Regions from separate parts of the Xylanimonas ulmi genome, predicted to be linked through region 1. Evidence: predicted binding sites of a transcription regulator. Region 1 holds the regulator's gene; the other holds the start of a gene.
The links. Region 1 encodes HspR, which represses chaperone genes until heat shock. Its sites were predicted from a motif close to AAGTTGAGTCNNNNNGACTCAACTT; they were not measured.

Region 1 (8,310 bases):
ACCCGCAGCGGACGCCGCGCCCGTCGCAGCCGCGCCGGTCGCAGCCGCGCCCGTCGCAGCGGCCCCGGTGGCCGCCGCGGCCGCCGTCGAACCGGCAAGGGCGCCCAACGGGAGCGCGCCGAGCAGCCCGAGCCCGGCGACGCCGAGCACGAGCGGCGCGATCACGCCACGCATCCCGTGTGCGACGTCGGACAGCTCAAGAACGAGGGTGCGGCAGTCGCCGCACTCCTTGAGGTGGGCGTCGACCTTCGCGACCTCACGGTTGGCGAGCGCACCACGCACGTACCCGCCCAGCAGCGCGTTGACCGTCCGACACCCATCGGCGGGCTCGCTCGACAGGTGCTGCTGGAGGTATCCGACCCGCAGGCCCTCGCGCGCACGGTAGGCGAGCGCCGAGACGCCGTTCGGGGTCAGGCCGAGGATCGGCGCGATCTGAGCGGGCGTGCAGCCCTCGACCTCGGTGTACCAGAGCACGGCCTGCCAGCGTTCGGGCAGGCTCTGGTAGGCGCGCGACACGACGGTCTTCTCGAAGCCGGCCAGAGCCGGGTCCTCCGACGAGGGCTCCGCAGACAGGGCCGACTCGAACGTGGCGGTGTCCCCGGTCGGGCGCATGCGCTGGTTACCGCGGGTCATCTCGACCGCGACATTGCGCACGACGGTGAAGAGGTAGGCGCGGAACATCTGGTCGGGACCCTGGCCTGCCTGCAGAACGCCGAGCACCCGGGCGAAGGCGTCCGAGACGACGTCGTCGGCGTCGGAGGCGTTGCGGACGTACGACTGCGCCAGCCGCCGAGCCGCGGCGGCGTGCCGCCCGTAGAGCTCGCCGTACGCGCTCAGGTCTCCCGAGCGCACCCCGACGATCAGCTCCGCATCGCTCGGCGAAGGGAACTGATCGTCTGATTCGACATAGACGTCCGTTCCGTACTCCCGACCTCGGGCAGCCACACCTATCCCAAGGGACACCTTGGGTTACCTTGGTCACTATAGGTGCGTGTCACCCACCTGCCGAGGGTGAAACCACACTGTGGACAGAAGCGATGGGTGGTTGAACGCGCGACGGTGGGCGATGATGGGACGCCATGGGGGGTGTGTGACGTGAGCAGGTTCCAGGCTGGCGTGCCAAGGGCCGCCGAGTTGCGCGACCGCTGGCGCGCCACGAGCCTCGCGGACGTCTGGCTGCGACCGAGTGACTGGTATCACCCCGCCGTCGACGCGCTCGCCGAGGCCGTCGAGGCCGACCGCAGCCCCGTCGCCGCCGCCCAGCGCTTGGGCGCCGCGCGCGCCGTGGCCGGTGTCGGAATGGGCGAGGCCCTCGACGATGTCATGTGCCTGTACCGCACGACCGGCTGCCCCACGGACCCGGCGGCGCTGCGCGCCGTGGCGGTCGGCTGGGCCGAGAGCCAGGGAGCCGCGAGCCAGGCATCCGTCCGCGACCCCTCGACGGGGCTGCCCACGGCCGACTACCTGGGCGAACGCCTCCGCGAGGCGTACGGAGAGGCGCAGCGCTCGGGGACCGCGGTGGCTGAGACCGCGTGCCTCGTGGTGCTCGACGTCGCGCTCGACGACCTCGACACGTGGCGGCGCACCGCACGGTCGGCGACCGTGGGGCGCACCCTCGACCAAGTCTTCGGCGAAGGGCACCCCATGGCGGTGCTGACCGACGGCCTGTACGCCGTCCTGACCTCGCGCACGAACGTCACCCCGCACCTGGCGCAGACGCTGCGTCGCGTGGTGGAGAAGAACGCCGAGATCCTCGGCTTGGCGGGCGCGATGCGCCGTCCCACACGCGTGTGGATCGAGAGGCTGCCGGCCACGCACGCCGACGCCGTCGACCTCTTGGGCCACCTCGGGCGTTGACCCGCGCGCACGCGGAGAGCGCCACATCCGCCGACGCGCCGAAACACAGACCGGCCGCACGCGCTGACGGTGCGCGCCGGCGTCAGCCCTCGCGCGACCCCCGGCTCGGACGCCACAGCACGAGCGCGCCGCTCGCGGCCCGCGAGTCGCCCTCACGCAGGTCCGAATACCGCACGCGCCGCCCACGCTGCACCACGACGACGTCGCCCTCCGTGCCCGCGGCGAACACGCGGCGCTCGGCCTGGTACTGCTCGGCCTGGTAGGCCAGAAGTTGGGCGAGTTGCCCCTCCAGTGCGCTGACGTGCCGCTCCAGGTCGAGGATGCGCTTGATCCCGGCGAGGTTGATGCCCTCGACCTGCGCGAGCCGCTGCACCTCGAGCAGGTTCTCGACGTCGCGGCGCGAGTAGCGCCGCCCCCGCCCGATCGTCCGCCGCGGCACGACCAGGCCCAGCCGGTCGTACTGGCGCAGCGTCTGCGGGTGCATGCCCGCGAGCGCGGCGGCCTGGGAGACGGTCAGGACAGGGGCGTCGTCACTCATGGCTCAGGCCTGGGCGGCGCGCGCCACCAGGTCGGCGCGCAGGTCGACGTGGTCGCTCTCGGCGGCGAACGCCTCCAGCGCCTCCTTGGCCTTCTTGCTGAGTTTCTGCGGCACCACGACCTGCACCGTCACGAGCAGGTCGCCCGTGCCCTTGGGCGTCGTCACGCCGCGGCCCTTGACGCGCAGCACGCGGCCCGACGGCGTGCCGGCCGGAACCTTGAGGCGCACCGTGTCGCCGCCGAGCGTCGGCACCTCGATCTGCGCGCCGAGCGCGGCCTCCGCGAACGTGACCGGCGCGCTCGCGCGCAGGTCGCGGCCCGACAGGGTGAACACCGGGTGGGCGCCCACGTGGACGGTGATGACCAGGTCGCCCGCCGCGCCTCCGGCGCCGCCGGGTCGGCCCTTGCCGCGGATGCGCAGCTTCTGCCCGTCGTTGACGCCCGCGGGGATGCGGGTCGTGACCTTCTTGCCGTCGACGGTGAGCTCGACGGTGGCGCCCTGCACCGCGGTGCGCAGCGGCAGCGTCGTCTCGGCGGCGAGGTCGGCGCCCTTCTCGGGTGCTTGGAAGCCCGCACGGCGCCCGCCGCCGAAGCCGCGCCCGCCTCCGGCTCCGGCTCCGGCTCCGGCGAACATCGACCCGAGGATGTCCTCGAATCCGCCGCCGCCCGCCGTCGAGTAGCGCACGCGCGAGTCGCCGGGGGCTCCCCCGCCGAACATCGCGCCGAAGATGTCCTCGAACCCGCCGCCGCCCGCGCCTGGGCCGCCGGCCTGGAACCGCGCGCCGCCGCCCGCCATCGTCCGGATGGCGTCGTACTGCTTGCGCTGCTCGGCGTCGGACAGCACGGCGTACGCCTCGCCGATCTCCTTGAACTTGGCCTCCGCCTTGGCGTCGCCCTGGTTCTGGTCGGGGTGGTACTGGCGCGCGAGCTTGCGGTACGCCTTCTTGATCGCCGCGTCGTCAGCGTCCTTGGCGACGCCCAACGCGCTATAGAAGTCCTTCTCGATCCAATCCTGCCCGGTCACAACCCCCGCCTCCCTTCACTCCACCCCGCCGAGGTACCGGTCCTCGGTCGAGGTACCGGTCCTCGGTGATTGAGGACCGGTACCTCGACCGAGGACCGGTACCTCGCGGGTCATTCGGGGCCGACGACGCCGACGCGGGCGGCGCGGACGACGCGGTCGGCGATGCGGTAGCCCGGTTCGATGACCAACTCGATGGTGGTCGACTCCGCGTCGGCGGTGGTGCGGTGCATGAGCGCGTCGTGCACCGTGGGGTCGAACTCCTCGCCCACGACGCCGTAGCGCTCGATCCCGAACCTCGCCAGCGACGCGTCGAGCTTCTCCGCGATCGCCGCCATCGGGCCCGTGAGCTCGGCGTGCGCCTTGGCCCGCTCGATGTCGTCGAGCACGGGCAGCAGCGCCGTCAGCACGTCCTCCAGCCCCCGGGCGCGCGCGGCCTCCTGGTCGCGCAGCGCACGGTTGCGGTAGTTCGTGAACGACGCCCGCTCGCGCTGCAGCGCGTCGAGGTGCTCGGCCGCCTCCGCCTTGGCCTTCTCCAGCTCGGCGGTCTCGGCCGAGGGCTCGAAGTCGAGCCCGGACAGCGGGTCGACGTCGGACGCCTCGTCGGCGGCGGGGGCGCCCCCCTCACGGGGGGCGCCGGTCGCCGGGTCGACCTTGCGCTTGTCGGAGAACGTGAAGGGCTTGTCGCCCTCCGGCACCTGACCGGCGCCCTGCGACTCGTCCGTCACTTGGACTCGTCCTCGTCCACGATCTCGGCGTCCACGACGTCGTCGTCCGACGACGGCGCGGAGCCCGCGGCCTCGGAGTCGGCCGGGGCCGCCTGCTCCTGCTGGGCGTAGAGCGCCTGACCGATCTTCTGCGACGAGGCGCCGAGCTTCTCGTAGGCGGCCTTGACAGCGTCGGCGTCCTCGCCCTCCAGGGCGGTCTTGACACCGGCGATGTCGGCCTCGACCTCGGTGACGACGTCGGCGGGGAGCTTGTCGCGGTTGTCCGCGATCTGCTTCTCCATCGAGTAGGCGAAGGCCTCGGCCTGGTTGCGGGTCTCGGCCTCCTCACGGCGCTTCTTGTCCTCGGCGGCGTGCGCCTCGGCGTCCTTGATCATCCGGTCGATGTCCTCCTTCGGGATGGCCGAGCCACCCGTGATGGTCATCGACTGCTCCTTGCCCGTGCCGCGGTCCTTGGCCGAGACGTGCACGATGCCGTTGGCGTCGATGTCGAAGGTGACCTCGACCTGCGGGACGCCGCGCGGCGCCGGCGCGATGCCGGTCAGCTCGAACGTGCCCAGCGGCTTGTTGTCGCGCGTGAACTCGCGCTCGCCCTGGAACACCTGGATCGCCACCGACGGCTGGTTGTCCTCGGCCGTCGAGAAGATCTCCGAGCGCTTGGTCGGGATGGCGGTGTTGCGCTCGATGAGCTTGGTCATCACGCCGCCCTTGGTCTCGATGCCGAGCGACAGCGGGGTGACGTCGATGAGCAGGACGTCCTTGCGGTCGCCCTTGATGACGCCGGCCTGCAGCGCGGCGCCGACGGCCACGACCTCGTCCGGGTTGACGCCCTTGTTGGGCTCCTTGCCGCCGGTCAGCTCGCGCACGACGTCGGCGACGGCGGGCATGCGGGTCGAGCCGCCGACCAGGACGACGTGGTCGATGTCCGACACGGAGATGCCGGCGTCGCGGATGACGTTGTGGAACGGCGCCTTGGTGCGGTCGAGCAGGTCCTGGGTCATCTGCTGGAACTGGGCCCGCGTGAGCTTCTCGTCCAGGTGGATGGGGCCGTTCTCCGACATCGACAGGTACTGCATCGAGATGTTGGTGCTCGTCGCGGACGAGAGCTCCTTCTTGGCCTGCTCGGAGGCCTCGCGCAGACGCTGCAGCGCGATCTTGTCCTTGGACAGGTCGACGCCCGAGGAGTTCTTGACCTGCTTGATCAGGTGCTCGACGACGCGGTTGTCCCAGTCGTCGCCGCCCAGGCGGTTGTCGCCCGAGGTGGCGCGCACCTGGATGGTGGCGAAGCCGTCGTCGGCGTCCTTGCCCACCTCGAGCAGCGAGACGTCGAAGGTGCCGCCGCCCAGGTCGAAGACGAGGATGAGCTCGTCCTCCTTGCCCTTGTCGAGGCCGTAGGCCAGCGCGGCGGCGGTGGGCTCGTTGACGATGCGCAGCACGTTGAGGCCGGCGATCTGCCCGGCGTCCTTGGTGGCCTGGCGCTCGGCGTCGTTGAAGTAGGCCGGGACGGTGATGACGGCGTCGGTCACGGGCTCGCCGAGGTACTCCTCGGCGTCGCGCTTGAGCTTGCCGAGCACGCGGGCGCTGATCTCCTGCGCGGTGTACTTCTTGTCGTCGATCTCGACCGACCAGTCGGTGCCCATGTGGCGCTTGACCGAGGAGATGGTGCGGTCGACGTTGGTGACGGCCTGACGCTTGGCGACCTCGCCGACCAGCACCTCGCCGGTCTTGGAGAACGCGACGACCGACGGCGTCGTGCGCGCGCCCTCGGCGTTGGCGATGACGGTGGGCTCCCCGCCCTCCAGGACGGCGACGACGGAGTTGGTGGTGCCGAGGTCGATGCCGACTGCTCGAGCCATGGTGGTGTTCCTCCGGTGGTACTGGGTTGAGTCTGCTGCGCTCAACTTAGTTCGCGTCTCCCGGCAAGGCAAGCCAGCGTCGCGAAACTTGAGCCTGGCCCGCTCAACTTTCACGCGCAGCGAAATCCCCGTGCGACGCCGGCGACCGTCGCTCACTTGCGGCCAGGTCATGGAACCTTCTGCTCACAGGCATGAATCGGGATGGCGACGGTCACGGACCATGGTCGCCATGACGAGCGCAGCCATCCGGGTCACCCACCTCCGCAAGGCCTACCCGGGCAAGGTCGCCGTCCAGGACGTGTCGTTCGAGGTGCGCCCCGGTGAGATCTTCGGGGTGCTCGGCCCGAACGGCGCCGGCAAGACGACAACGGTCGAGTGCGTCGCCGGGCTGCGCCAGGCCGACGGCGGCCAGATCACGGTGCTCGGCGTGGACCCGCAGGCCCACCCCGAGGCGGTGCGCGAGCACATCGGCGTCCAGTTCCAGGAGACCCACCTCCACGACAAGATCACGGTGCGCGAGGCGCTGGGCATGTTCGCCGCATTCCACGCGAACCCGGCCGACGTCGACAACCTCATCGGCATGCTGGGCCTGACCGAGAAGGCCGACGCCCGGTTCAAGACGCTCTCGGGTGGGCAGAAGCAGCGGGTGTCGATCGCGCTCGCGCTCATCGGCAAGCCCGCCGTGGCGATCCTGGACGAGATGACCACCGGACTGGACCCCCAGGCGCGCCGCGACGTCTGGGACGCGATCCGCGCGGTGCGCGAGGCGGGGACCACGGTGCTGCTGGTCACCCACTTCATGGAGGAGGCCGAGCGGCTGTGCGACCGCCTCGTGCTCATCGACTCAGGCCGCGTCGTCGCCGAGGGCACACCCGCCGACCTCATCGCCGCGACCCCCGACGCCGCCTCGCTCGAGGACGTGTTCGTCGCGCGCACCGCCGCCAGCTCGCCGCGACACGTCTTCGCCTGAGCCTCCTGAGCCTCTTGAGCGCCCCCGCGCCCGCGCCCGCGCCGAGCCGCTGACCTCCCCCGGACATCCGAAGGACCGCCGACATGACCTCCATCGCCACTGACGCGCCGCCGACCGCCGCGCCGCAGACCGCCCCGACGCGAGCCGCGCGCCCCGGCCTGCTCGGGCGCGGCTTCACCACGCTGCTGGCCACCGAGGCCAAGGTGTGGCTGCGCGACTCCTCGATCTTCTGGGTCGCGTTCCCGACGCTGATACTGCTGGTGAACATGCTCATGGCGCCCGAGCTGCGCGAGGTCGCCCAGGGGTATGGGTGGCAGGACGCCCAGGGCCACCCGATCTACGGGTCGGCCGTCATCCTGGCGCTGATCCCCGGGTTCATCGCGATGGGTATGGGGATGACCACGCTCGCGATCCTCCCGGCCACCTTCGGCGGGTTCCGCGAGAAGGGAGTGCTCACGCTGTTCTCAGCCTCGCCCATGCGCCCGCAGGCCCTGTTCGCCGCGCACGCCCTGATCAACGTGGCCGCCTCCCTGCTGGGCGCAGTGGTCATGGTCGCCGTCGCCGCCGCGATGACGCCCATCGCGATGCCGCAGAACCTGGCCCTCACCCTGGTCGGCATCCTGCTGGGCCTGGCCGCGCTGCTGGCGATCGGGTCGCTCGTGGCCGCCGTCGTCCCCAAGACCAACGTCGGCACGATCGTCGGCAACACGCTGTTCTTCATCTTCCTGTTCGTCTCGGGCGCCATGGGCGGCTCCGCGGCTCCGGGCGACCTGCTGTACGAGATCGCGCGCGCGACGCCGATGGGCGCGGCCGCGCAGATCATGCAGTACGGCTGGATCGGCGGCGAGACCTTCCCGTGGATCCAGATGGTGGTGCTGGCCGCCTGGACGCTGGTGTGCGCCCCGCTCGCGGTCAAGCTCTTCCGCTGGCGCTGACCTTCCCCTCACACCTGGGGTCCGCGGCGGTCGGGCCGCCTGCGGCCCCGGGCCAGCGCGACGCCCCAGGCGAGGGCCAGCACGAGGACGAGCCCGACGCCCACCGCCGTCGTGTCGACCGCGCCGAGGCGGCCGAGCGCCGCCGCTCCGGGCCATGTGTCGGCCGCGAGCCCGGCCCAGAGCAGCGCGCCGATCACCGAGGCCGCCGAGACGCACACGCCCGTGACCGTCAGGTTGTAGCGCCGCCGCGCGGCGGGCGAGCCGTGCGCGGCGAACCCGTACGCCTGCGACATCAGGACGCCGTCGAAGGTGTCGAGCAGCGACATCCCGGCGGCGAAGGCGAGCGGGGCGGCCAGGGCGCTCCACGCCGACGCCTCGGCGCCCGCGGCCAGCACCAGCAGCGTGACCG
Region 2 (8,310 bases), 520 kb from region 1:
TGCCCGGATCGCTCGTGGTCGAGGCCGACACGCGGACGGCGACGCTGTACCTGCACGTGCTCGACCTGGACGCGGCGGGTGGCCCCGACGCGGTCCGCGAGCAGACCCTGCACCTTGAGGAGCGCGTCCTGCGCGCCTTCGCCTCGCGGGCCGACCTGGCCCGCGCCGGCCTCGCGGCGCCCCCTGTCCCCGCCGGTTCGGGCGAGACCGTGTCCGGGCAGGCGCCGAGCCCCGACGCCCCCCGTCCCGAGGAGCGGCCATGATCGTCGTCGTGATCGTGGCGACCGCGATGATCGCCGCCGCCGCCGCCCTCGCGCTCGTCCGGGTTGAGCGCGGCCCGTCGATGCTCGACCGCACGGTCGCCTTCGACCTGCTGACGACGACGATCGTCGGCGCCGTCGCGGTCGAGGCCGCGTGGTCGCGGCGCACCGAGTCGATCCCGATCCTCGTGGTGCTCTCGCTCGTCGGGTTCGTGGGCTCGGTGACGATCGCGCGGTTCGCCGCCGTCGAGCCCGAGGGCGAGGGCCGCATCCGCACGGCCGAGGAGGTCGCCGCCGAGGACGCCGCCCGTCAGGCCGCCCTCGACGCGCTCGACGCGCCGCGCCGCCGCGCGGGCGGCGCACGCCCCACGGGCGCCGACGACGCCGCGTCCGTCCCACCATCCTCCGACGGCCCGCAGCCCGACACATCGCGGGACGATCCGTCGCGCGCGCCGAGAGGGGACGAGTCGCGATGACCCACGTCGAACCGGGGTTCTGGACCGCGTTGGCCGACATCGCCGCGGCGGTCTGCCTGCTGTTGGGCGCGTTCCTGACGTTCTCCGCAGGTGTCGGCGTGCTGCGGTTCGCCAACCTGCTCGCGCGAATGCATGCGGTGACCAAGCCGCAGGTGCTCGGCCTGATCCTCTTGCTGACGGCGGTCGCGTTGCGGCTGCGCAGCGCCACCGCGCTGACGCTGCTGGCGTTGGTCGTGGTGTTCCAACTGCTGACGAGCCCGGTCGCGGCGCACATGGTCGGACGTGCGGGCTTCCGCACGGGCAAGGTGCGCTCCCAGGACCTGGAGGTCGACGACCTGTCGCGCCCCCTCGGGCGCTACCGCGAGCCCTCGCGCGCGAGCAATGACTCCTTGACCGACAAGCCGTAGCGAAACCCGCCCAGGGTTCCGTCCGTGCGCAGCACGCGGTGGCACGGCACGAACAGCGCGGCCGCGTTCATCGCGCAGGCGCCAGCCGCCGCGCGCACCGCCGCGGGCCGCCCGGACCGCAGCGCGTACTGGGTGTAGGTCACGACCTCACCCGGCCGCACACCGCGCAACACGTCCCACGCGTGCTGGCGGAACTCGCCCGACCGCTGGCGCACCGGCACGGCGCTGGGCGCGTCGAGGCGCCCGGCGTAGTACCCCTCGACCGCGGCGACCGCCTCGCACAGCACGGCGTCAGTGAGGGCGGGGGCCGCGAGACCGGACCCCGAGACCTGGGGTGGTGCGCTCGCTGGGGGAGCGTCGGGCGTGACCGCGACCGGCCGGAGCGACGGGTGCACGAGCGCGACCAGCGCGGCGACGTCGTCGGTCCACCCGGACGCGATCACCGCGTCACCGTCGACGACCACGGTGAAGGGGCCGTCGGGGGTGGCGAGGGTGGCGGAGCGTGCGGCAGGCATGAGGGTTCCTCTCGATGGTCCGGTCAGGGGAGGGCAGGGCAGGGCCGGTCAGGGCGCCGCGGCCTGCCACAGGCGCATCGCCGCGTACGAGCGCCACGGCGCCCAGGCGGCGGCGCGGGCGGCCAGGTCGCGATGGCGGCGCCCCGCCGGCAGGTCGGGCGGCGGCGCGAGGCCGAGCGCGCTCGCCCCGGCGAGCAGCGCGACGTCGCCCTCAAGCCACGCGTCCGGGTCGCCCAACACACGCATGGCGACGTAGGCGGCGGTCCACGGCCCGACGCCGGGGAGGGCGACGAGCGCGCTGCGCAACTCGTCGGCGTCGGCGCCGACGTCGACCGTGAGGCTCCCGTCGGCCAGCGCCGTGGCCGCGCCGACGACGGCGGCCACGCCGCGCGCGGGCAGTCGCAGCGGGCGCGCGGGGTCGGCGGCCTGGTCGCTGCCGGGCACGGGGACGGGCACGTCTGCCGCGATCGCGGCGGGTGTGGGGAAGAGTGTCGTCAACCCGTCGAACCCGGATCGGTACGGCGTTCCGAGCCGGGCCGCGAGGCGTCCCAGGTGCGTGCGCGCCGCGGCCACGGAGATCTGCTGGCCGACGATCGCGCGGACCACGAGCTCGTGCGGGTCGACGGCGCCCGGCACGCGGATGCCGGGGGTCGCGGCGACCAGCGGCGCGAGCGCGGCGTCGGCGGCGAGCGCCGTGTCGACGGCGACCGGGTCGGCGTCGAGGTCGAACAGCCGTCGAACTCGCGTGACGGCGGTGGCGACGTCGGCGAGCGAGGTGAGCTCGACGCGCAGCCGCAGGCTCCAGCCCACGCCGGACCCGTCCGGCGTAGCCGTGACCTCGACCGCGGCGGGCCCGTGGGGGAGCGCGAGCGTGCGCGCATAGCGCAGCGCGCCGTCGTCGTCGGACGAGGCGCACTCCACGCCCGCGACCGCGCGGACGGCCAGGAAGGAGAAGATCCCCGGGGCGTCGAACGGCGCGCGCACGGGCAGCCGGAGCGTGAGCCGCACCGGATCGAGCGAGGCTGGGTCGGTCGCGACGGGCGCGACGGGCTCAGACGGAGGACCAGGCTCGGGTGTCGTGGACGCGGCGGGCGCGGACGTGCGAGCAGGCTCGTGCGTCCACCCGGCGGCGGTCACCCGGGGGTGTGCGCCAGCGGCGGTCCCGTGTGTCCGCGCCCGATGGACGCGCGCGGCCGACGCGCGCAGCGCTCCGGGGGTGGTGGCGAAGACCTCGTGGATCGTCTCGTTGAACTGGCGGATCGACCCGAATCCGGCCGCGAAGGCGACGTCCGCGAGCGGAAGGTCGGCGCCGACGAGCAGCGCCCGCGCCGTCTGCGCCCGCTGGGCGCGGGCGAGGGCGAGCGGGCCCGCGCCCAGTTCCGCCACGAGCAGGCGCTGCACCTGCCGCGGGCTGTAGCCGAGCCGCCGGGCGAGCCCGCCGACCCCCTCGCGGTCGACGACGCCGTCGGCCACCAGGCGCATCGCGCGTCCGGCCAGGTCGCGCCGCAGGTTCCAGGCGGGTGAGCCGGGCGCGGCCTCGGGCAGGCAGCGTTTGCACGCGCGGTACCCGGCCTCGTGCGCGGCGGCCGGGGTGAGGTAGAACGTGACGTTCTCGGGCTTGGGGGTGCGCGCCGGGCACGACGGGCGGCAGTAGACGCGCGTCGTGCGGACCGCCGTGAAGAACTGGCCGTCGAACCGGGCGTCGCGCGCGGCGATCGCGCGGTAGCGCTCGGCGAAGGGGTCGGTGCTGACGGTGGCCATGCCAGCATCCTGACGCGCGGCCCGCGGCCTGGGCTAGCGGAAATCGGACATCGTGGGCGGTGCGCGCGGTTGGCCCGCAGCCCCACACCGTCCATCACGGCGCCGGCCACGACCCCGATGGCGGCGATGGCCCAGCCCGTCAGGCGGGCGCCCGCGCCGCGAGCCACGCGGTGACCGCGCGCAGATACTCCTCGCGCCCGGCGCGCGGCGACAGCGCCAGGTCGTGCGCGCCGCCCTCGACCGGCACGAACAGCACGTCCGACCCGATGCGCTGGGCGGCGCGGCGGATGTGCCCGACGTCGAGCACCGAGTCCGTGGTCAACAGCGCGTCGTGCGCGCGCCGGCTCGGTCCCGAGCGGGCCGAGGCCAGCACCAGCGTGGGCACGCCGACATCGACTCCGCGCCGCACGCGCCCCTGCGCCGCGCGCACCGAGCGGAACCACCCGGCCCGCACCGGGAACCCGGCGTGCGGCTTCCACGCGAGGTCGTAGTCCCACTCGCCGCCGGTCACCACGTGCAGCGCGCGCCCGTAGTGCTCGGCCAGCCCACCGACGGGCAGCCGCGGCGCGACGCGGGCGACGGCGTCGATCACGCGCGTCCCGGGCCCGCGCAGCAGCCACGGCTCGTTGAGGTCGAACCACGGGCTGTTGAGCACCAGCGCGTCGGCGCGGCCCGGCCGCGCGGCCGCCCACAGCGTCGCGATCAGGCCACCCGTCGAGTGGCCCAGCACGACGAGCCTCTCGTGGCCTGCGGCCCGGATCGCCGCGGCGGCGGCGTCAAGGTCGCGGGCGTGCAGCGCGATGTCGGCGACGAGGTTCGGGTCGCCGCCCGCCGCGGTGTGCGCGGCGAGCGAGCGCCCATGCCCGCGCAGGTCGACGGCGTAGAACGCGTAGCCGCGCACGCCAGCCGGGTCGCCTCCCGCCAGTGCGCCCGGGTCGGCGAGGGCCCGCGCCAGGTGGGGGTGGAAGAAGTAGTCGACGAAGCCGTGCACGTACAGCACCGCGACGCGGCGGGCGGCCCCGTCGTCGTCGGTGAGCGAGGGGGTCAGGCGCACCAAGGTGACCTGCGCCCCGTCGGGCAGGTGGAGCGTGCGCCGCTCGAAGCCGTCGCCCAGGAGGTCGGGGCGCCACGCGGGGGAGGTGTCGTCGCCGGTGGCCTCGGGGCCCTCGACACCGGTGTCGTCGCTGCGGCTGTGCATGGCCCCATGCTGCCCGACGGCGGCGCGCGATGTGGCCTGGCGGTGGCGCGCTCGGCCCTGACCGAACGCGGCCCACCGTCGCGCGCACCAGTGCGCGACGGTGCGCCTAGCGTGGGGCGATGAGGATCCTCACGCTGCCCGCAGCGCCCTTGCTCCGGTTCGAGAGCGCGGGCGTCGCGATGGACTTCCTGCCCGCCGTCACCGACGGTTCGACGCGTGTGACGTTCGCGCGGATCGACGCCGGTGGCACGATCGGCGCGCACGCCGCCCCGCTCGCGCAGGCGTTCGCCGTGGTCGAGGGAAGCGGCCACGTCGCGGTGGCCGACGGCCCGCGGCGGTCGGTCGGGCCCGGGACGCTCATCGTCTGGGAGGTCGGCGAGGTCCACCAGACCTGGGCGACGACGGCGATGCGCGCCGTGATCGTCGAGACGTCGGGGACGTTCGAGCTCTCGGAGCACTTCGTGCCGCAGGAGTGACGGCGCCGTCGAGCGCCTGGAGGGCTTGCCCCAGAAGTTGAGTGGAATAGACTCAACTTTGGGCCGGTTCCCTCGTCAGGCACCTTGTCACCCAGTACGGAGCACCTATGGACACCAAGTTCACGACCATGTCCCAGCAGGCCCTCGGTGACGCCGTCCAGTCGGCGTCCGCGGCGGGCAACCCCCAACTCGAACCCGTCCACCTGCTCGCCGCACTGCTCGCCCAGCAAGGCGGCGTCGCGGTCGGCCTGCTCGACGCCGTCGGCGCGAACGCTCAGGAGATCGGCCGCGCCGTGCGCGCCGCGCTTGTCGCGCTCCCGCAGGCCAGCGGCACGACGACGGCGCAGCCGAGCGCGAGCCGCGCCACCGCCGTCGTGCTGGAGAACGCGCAGAAGGAGGCCCAGGGCCTCGGCGACGAGTACGTGTCCACCGAGCACCTGCTCATCGCCATCGCGGCCGGGCAGTCGCCGGCCGCCCAGGCGCTCACCGCCGCCGGAGCCACGCCCGACGCGCTGCGCGGCGCGCTGCCCGTCGTGCGCGGATCCGCGCGCGTGACCAGCCCCAACCCGGAGGGCACCTACAAGGCGCTCGAGCAGTACGGGACCGACCTGACGCAGCGCGCGCGCGACGGCAAGCTCGACCCCGTCATCGGGCGTGACGCCGAGATCCGCCGCGTCATCCAGGTGCTGTCGCGGCGCACCAAGAACAACCCCGTGCTCATCGGCGAGCCCGGCGTCGGCAAGACGGCGGTGGTCGAGGGCCTGGCGCAGCGCATCGTCGCGGGCGACGTGCCCGACTCGCTGCGCGGCAAGCGCCTGGTCTCCCTCGACCTGGCGAGCATGGTCGCCGGCGCCAAGTACCGCGGCGAGTTCGAGGAGCGGCTCAAGGCCGTGCTCGAGGAGATCCAGTCGTCCGACGGCGAGGTCGTGACCTTCATCGACGAGCTGCACACCGTCGTCGGCGCGGGCGCGGGCGGCGAGGGCGCCATGGACGCGGGCAACATGCTCAAGCCCATGCTGGCCCGCGGCGAGCTGCGCATGGTCGGCGCGACCACGCTCGACGAGTACCGCGAGCACATCGAGAAGGACCCGGCGCTCGAGCGGCGCTTCCAGCAGGTCTTCGTGGGCGAGCCGTCGGTCGAAGACACTGTCGCGATCCTGCGCGGGCTCAAGGAGCGCTACGAGGCGCACCACAAGGTCACCATCGCCGACTCGGCGCTCGTGGCCGCCGCGACCCTCAGCGACCGGTACATCTCCGGGCGCCAGCTCCCCGACAAGGCGATCGACCTGGTCGACGAGGCCGCCTCGCGGCTGCGCATGGAGCTCGACTCCTCGCCCATCGAGATCGACGAGCTGCAGCGCGCCGTCACCCGCCTGGAGATGGAGGAGGTCGTGCTGTCGGAGTCGGCCGACTCAGCCCACGAGTCGCCGCGCTCCGCCGCGGGCGTCCGCGGCGTGGCCGAGCGCGACGCCGCCTCCGTCGAGCGGCTCGAGCGCTTGCGCGCCGAGCTCGCCGACAAGCGCGAGGCCCTCGCCGCGCTGACCGCCCGGTGGGAGGCCGAGAAGGCCGGCCACAACCGCGTCGGCGACCTGCGCGCGCACCTCGACGAGCTGCGCGTCGACGCCGAGCGCAAGCTGCGCGACGGCGACCTGGAGGGCGCCGCGCGCATCCAGTACGGCGAGATCCCCGCCGTCGAGAAGGAGCTCGCCGACGCCGAGGCGCGAGAGGGCGCCACCGAGGGCGTCGCCGAGCAGGCGCCCATGATCGCCGACAAGGTTGGCGCCGACGAGATCGCCGAGGTCGTGGCCGCCTGGACCGGCATCCCCGCCGGGCGGCTGCTGCAGGGCGAGACCGAGAAGCTGCTGTCGATGGAGACCGTCATCGGCGCACGCCTCATCGGGCAGAAGGCCGCCGTCGCCGCCGTCTCCGACGCGGTGCGGCGCTCGCGCGCCGGCGTCGCCGACCCCGACCGCCCCACCGGGTCGTTCCTGTTCCTCGGGCCCACGGGCGTCGGCAAGACCGAGCTCGCCAAGGCGCTCGCGGACTTCCTGTTCGACGACGAGCGCGCCATGGTGCGCATCGACATGTCCGAGTACGGCGAGAAGCACTCGGTCGCACGATTGGTCGGGGCGCCCCCCGGGTACGTCGGCTACGAGGAGGGCGGCCAGCTCACCGAGGCCGTGCGGCGCCGGCCGTACTCGGTGGTGCTGCTCGACGAGGTCGAGAAGGCCCACCCCGAGGTCTTCGACATCCTGCTGCAGGTGCTCGACGACGGACGCCTGACCGACGGCCAGGGCCGCACCGTCGACTTCCGCAACGTCATCCTGGTGCTGACCTCGAACCTCGGCTCGCAGTTCCTCGTGGACCCGACCCTGTCCGACGACGCCAAGCGCGAGGCCGTGATGACCACCGTCCGGGCGTCGTTCAAGCCCGAGTTCCTCAACCGGCTCGACGACGTCGTGGTGTTCGACGCGCTGTCGCTCGACGAGCTCGGGCAGATCGTGGACCTGCAGGTGCGGGCGTTCGCGGCGCGGCTCGCGGACCGGCGCATCCAGCTCGACGTGACCCCCGCGGCTCGCGAGTGGCTGGCGTTGGAGGGCTTCGACCCGGCGTACGGCGCGCGCCCGCTGCGCCGCCTGGTGCAGCGCGAGATCGGCGACCGCCTGGCCCGCATGCTGCTCGCGGGCGAGGTCCACGACGGCTCGACGGTGCGCGTCGACCGCCCCGACGAGATCGACACCGGCGGCCTGACGCTGACCACTCCCGGGTCCTGACCGCCGCCGACCGCCCCTTCCGCGTCCCTATGCGGAGGGGGCGGTCGGCGCGGCGAGGGCGAAGGTGGCGCGCAGGGCGGGGTAGAGGGTGCGGTAGGCCGCGAAGAGGGGATCGTAGGCGGCCCGGGCGTCGGCGTCGGGCGTGACGTCGCGGCCCTCGGTGACGAAGCGGCTGGCGCCCGTCACTGCGCCGGTCCTCAACCGGGCCTGCGCCTGGATCGCCGCCCCCGCGGCGCTCACCTCGCCGTCCGCGCACACGCGCACCGTGCGGCCCGTGACGTCGGCGACGACCTGCGCCCACAGCGGCGAGCGCGCCCCACCGCCGACCGCCCGCAGCTCACCCACGCGCGCGCCCGTGTCCCGCTCCAGCAGGTCGAGCTGGAGCCGCAGCTCGAACGCGACGCCCTCCAGCACCGCCCGGTACAGGTGCGCGGTGGTGTGCC

Region 2: a site for HspR is predicted at 5,128-5,152, ahead of clpB (ATP-dependent chaperone ClpB). Genes of this name have one in related genera too.

What each region holds. Positions count from the first base shown of each region.
Region 1 is NZ_SGWX01000001.1:3,444,269-3,452,578, reverse strand. Features, by position in the region: gene EV386_RS15860 (sigma-70 family RNA polymerase sigma factor) at 1-945, opposite strand, end outside; gene EV386_RS15855 (hypothetical protein) at 1,096-1,857, shown strand; gene EV386_RS15850 (heat shock protein transcriptional repressor HspR) at 1,940-2,395, opposite strand; gene EV386_RS15845 (DnaJ C-terminal domain-containing protein) at 2,399-3,418, opposite strand; gene grpE (nucleotide exchange factor GrpE) at 3,529-4,143, opposite strand; gene dnaK (molecular chaperone DnaK) at 4,140-5,996, opposite strand; gene EV386_RS15830 (ABC transporter ATP-binding protein) at 6,226-6,966, shown strand; gene EV386_RS15825 (ABC transporter permease) at 7,050-7,901, shown strand; gene EV386_RS15820 (HoxN/HupN/NixA family nickel/cobalt transporter) at 7,910-8,310, opposite strand, start outside.
Region 2 is NZ_SGWX01000001.1:2,926,741-2,935,050, reverse strand. Features, by position in the region: gene EV386_RS13605 (Na+/H+ antiporter subunit E) at 1-263, shown strand, start outside; gene EV386_RS13600 (MrpF/PhaF family protein) at 260-736, shown strand; gene mnhG (monovalent cation/H(+) antiporter subunit G) at 733-1,143, shown strand; gene EV386_RS13590 (methylated-DNA--[protein]-cysteine S-methyltransferase) at 1,092-1,658, opposite strand; gene EV386_RS13585 (AlkA N-terminal domain-containing protein) at 1,707-3,419, opposite strand; gene EV386_RS13580 (alpha/beta hydrolase) at 3,559-4,617, opposite strand; gene EV386_RS13575 (cupin domain-containing protein) at 4,737-5,093, shown strand; gene clpB (ATP-dependent chaperone ClpB) at 5,201-7,867, shown strand; gene EV386_RS13565 (xylulokinase) at 7,895-8,310, opposite strand, start outside.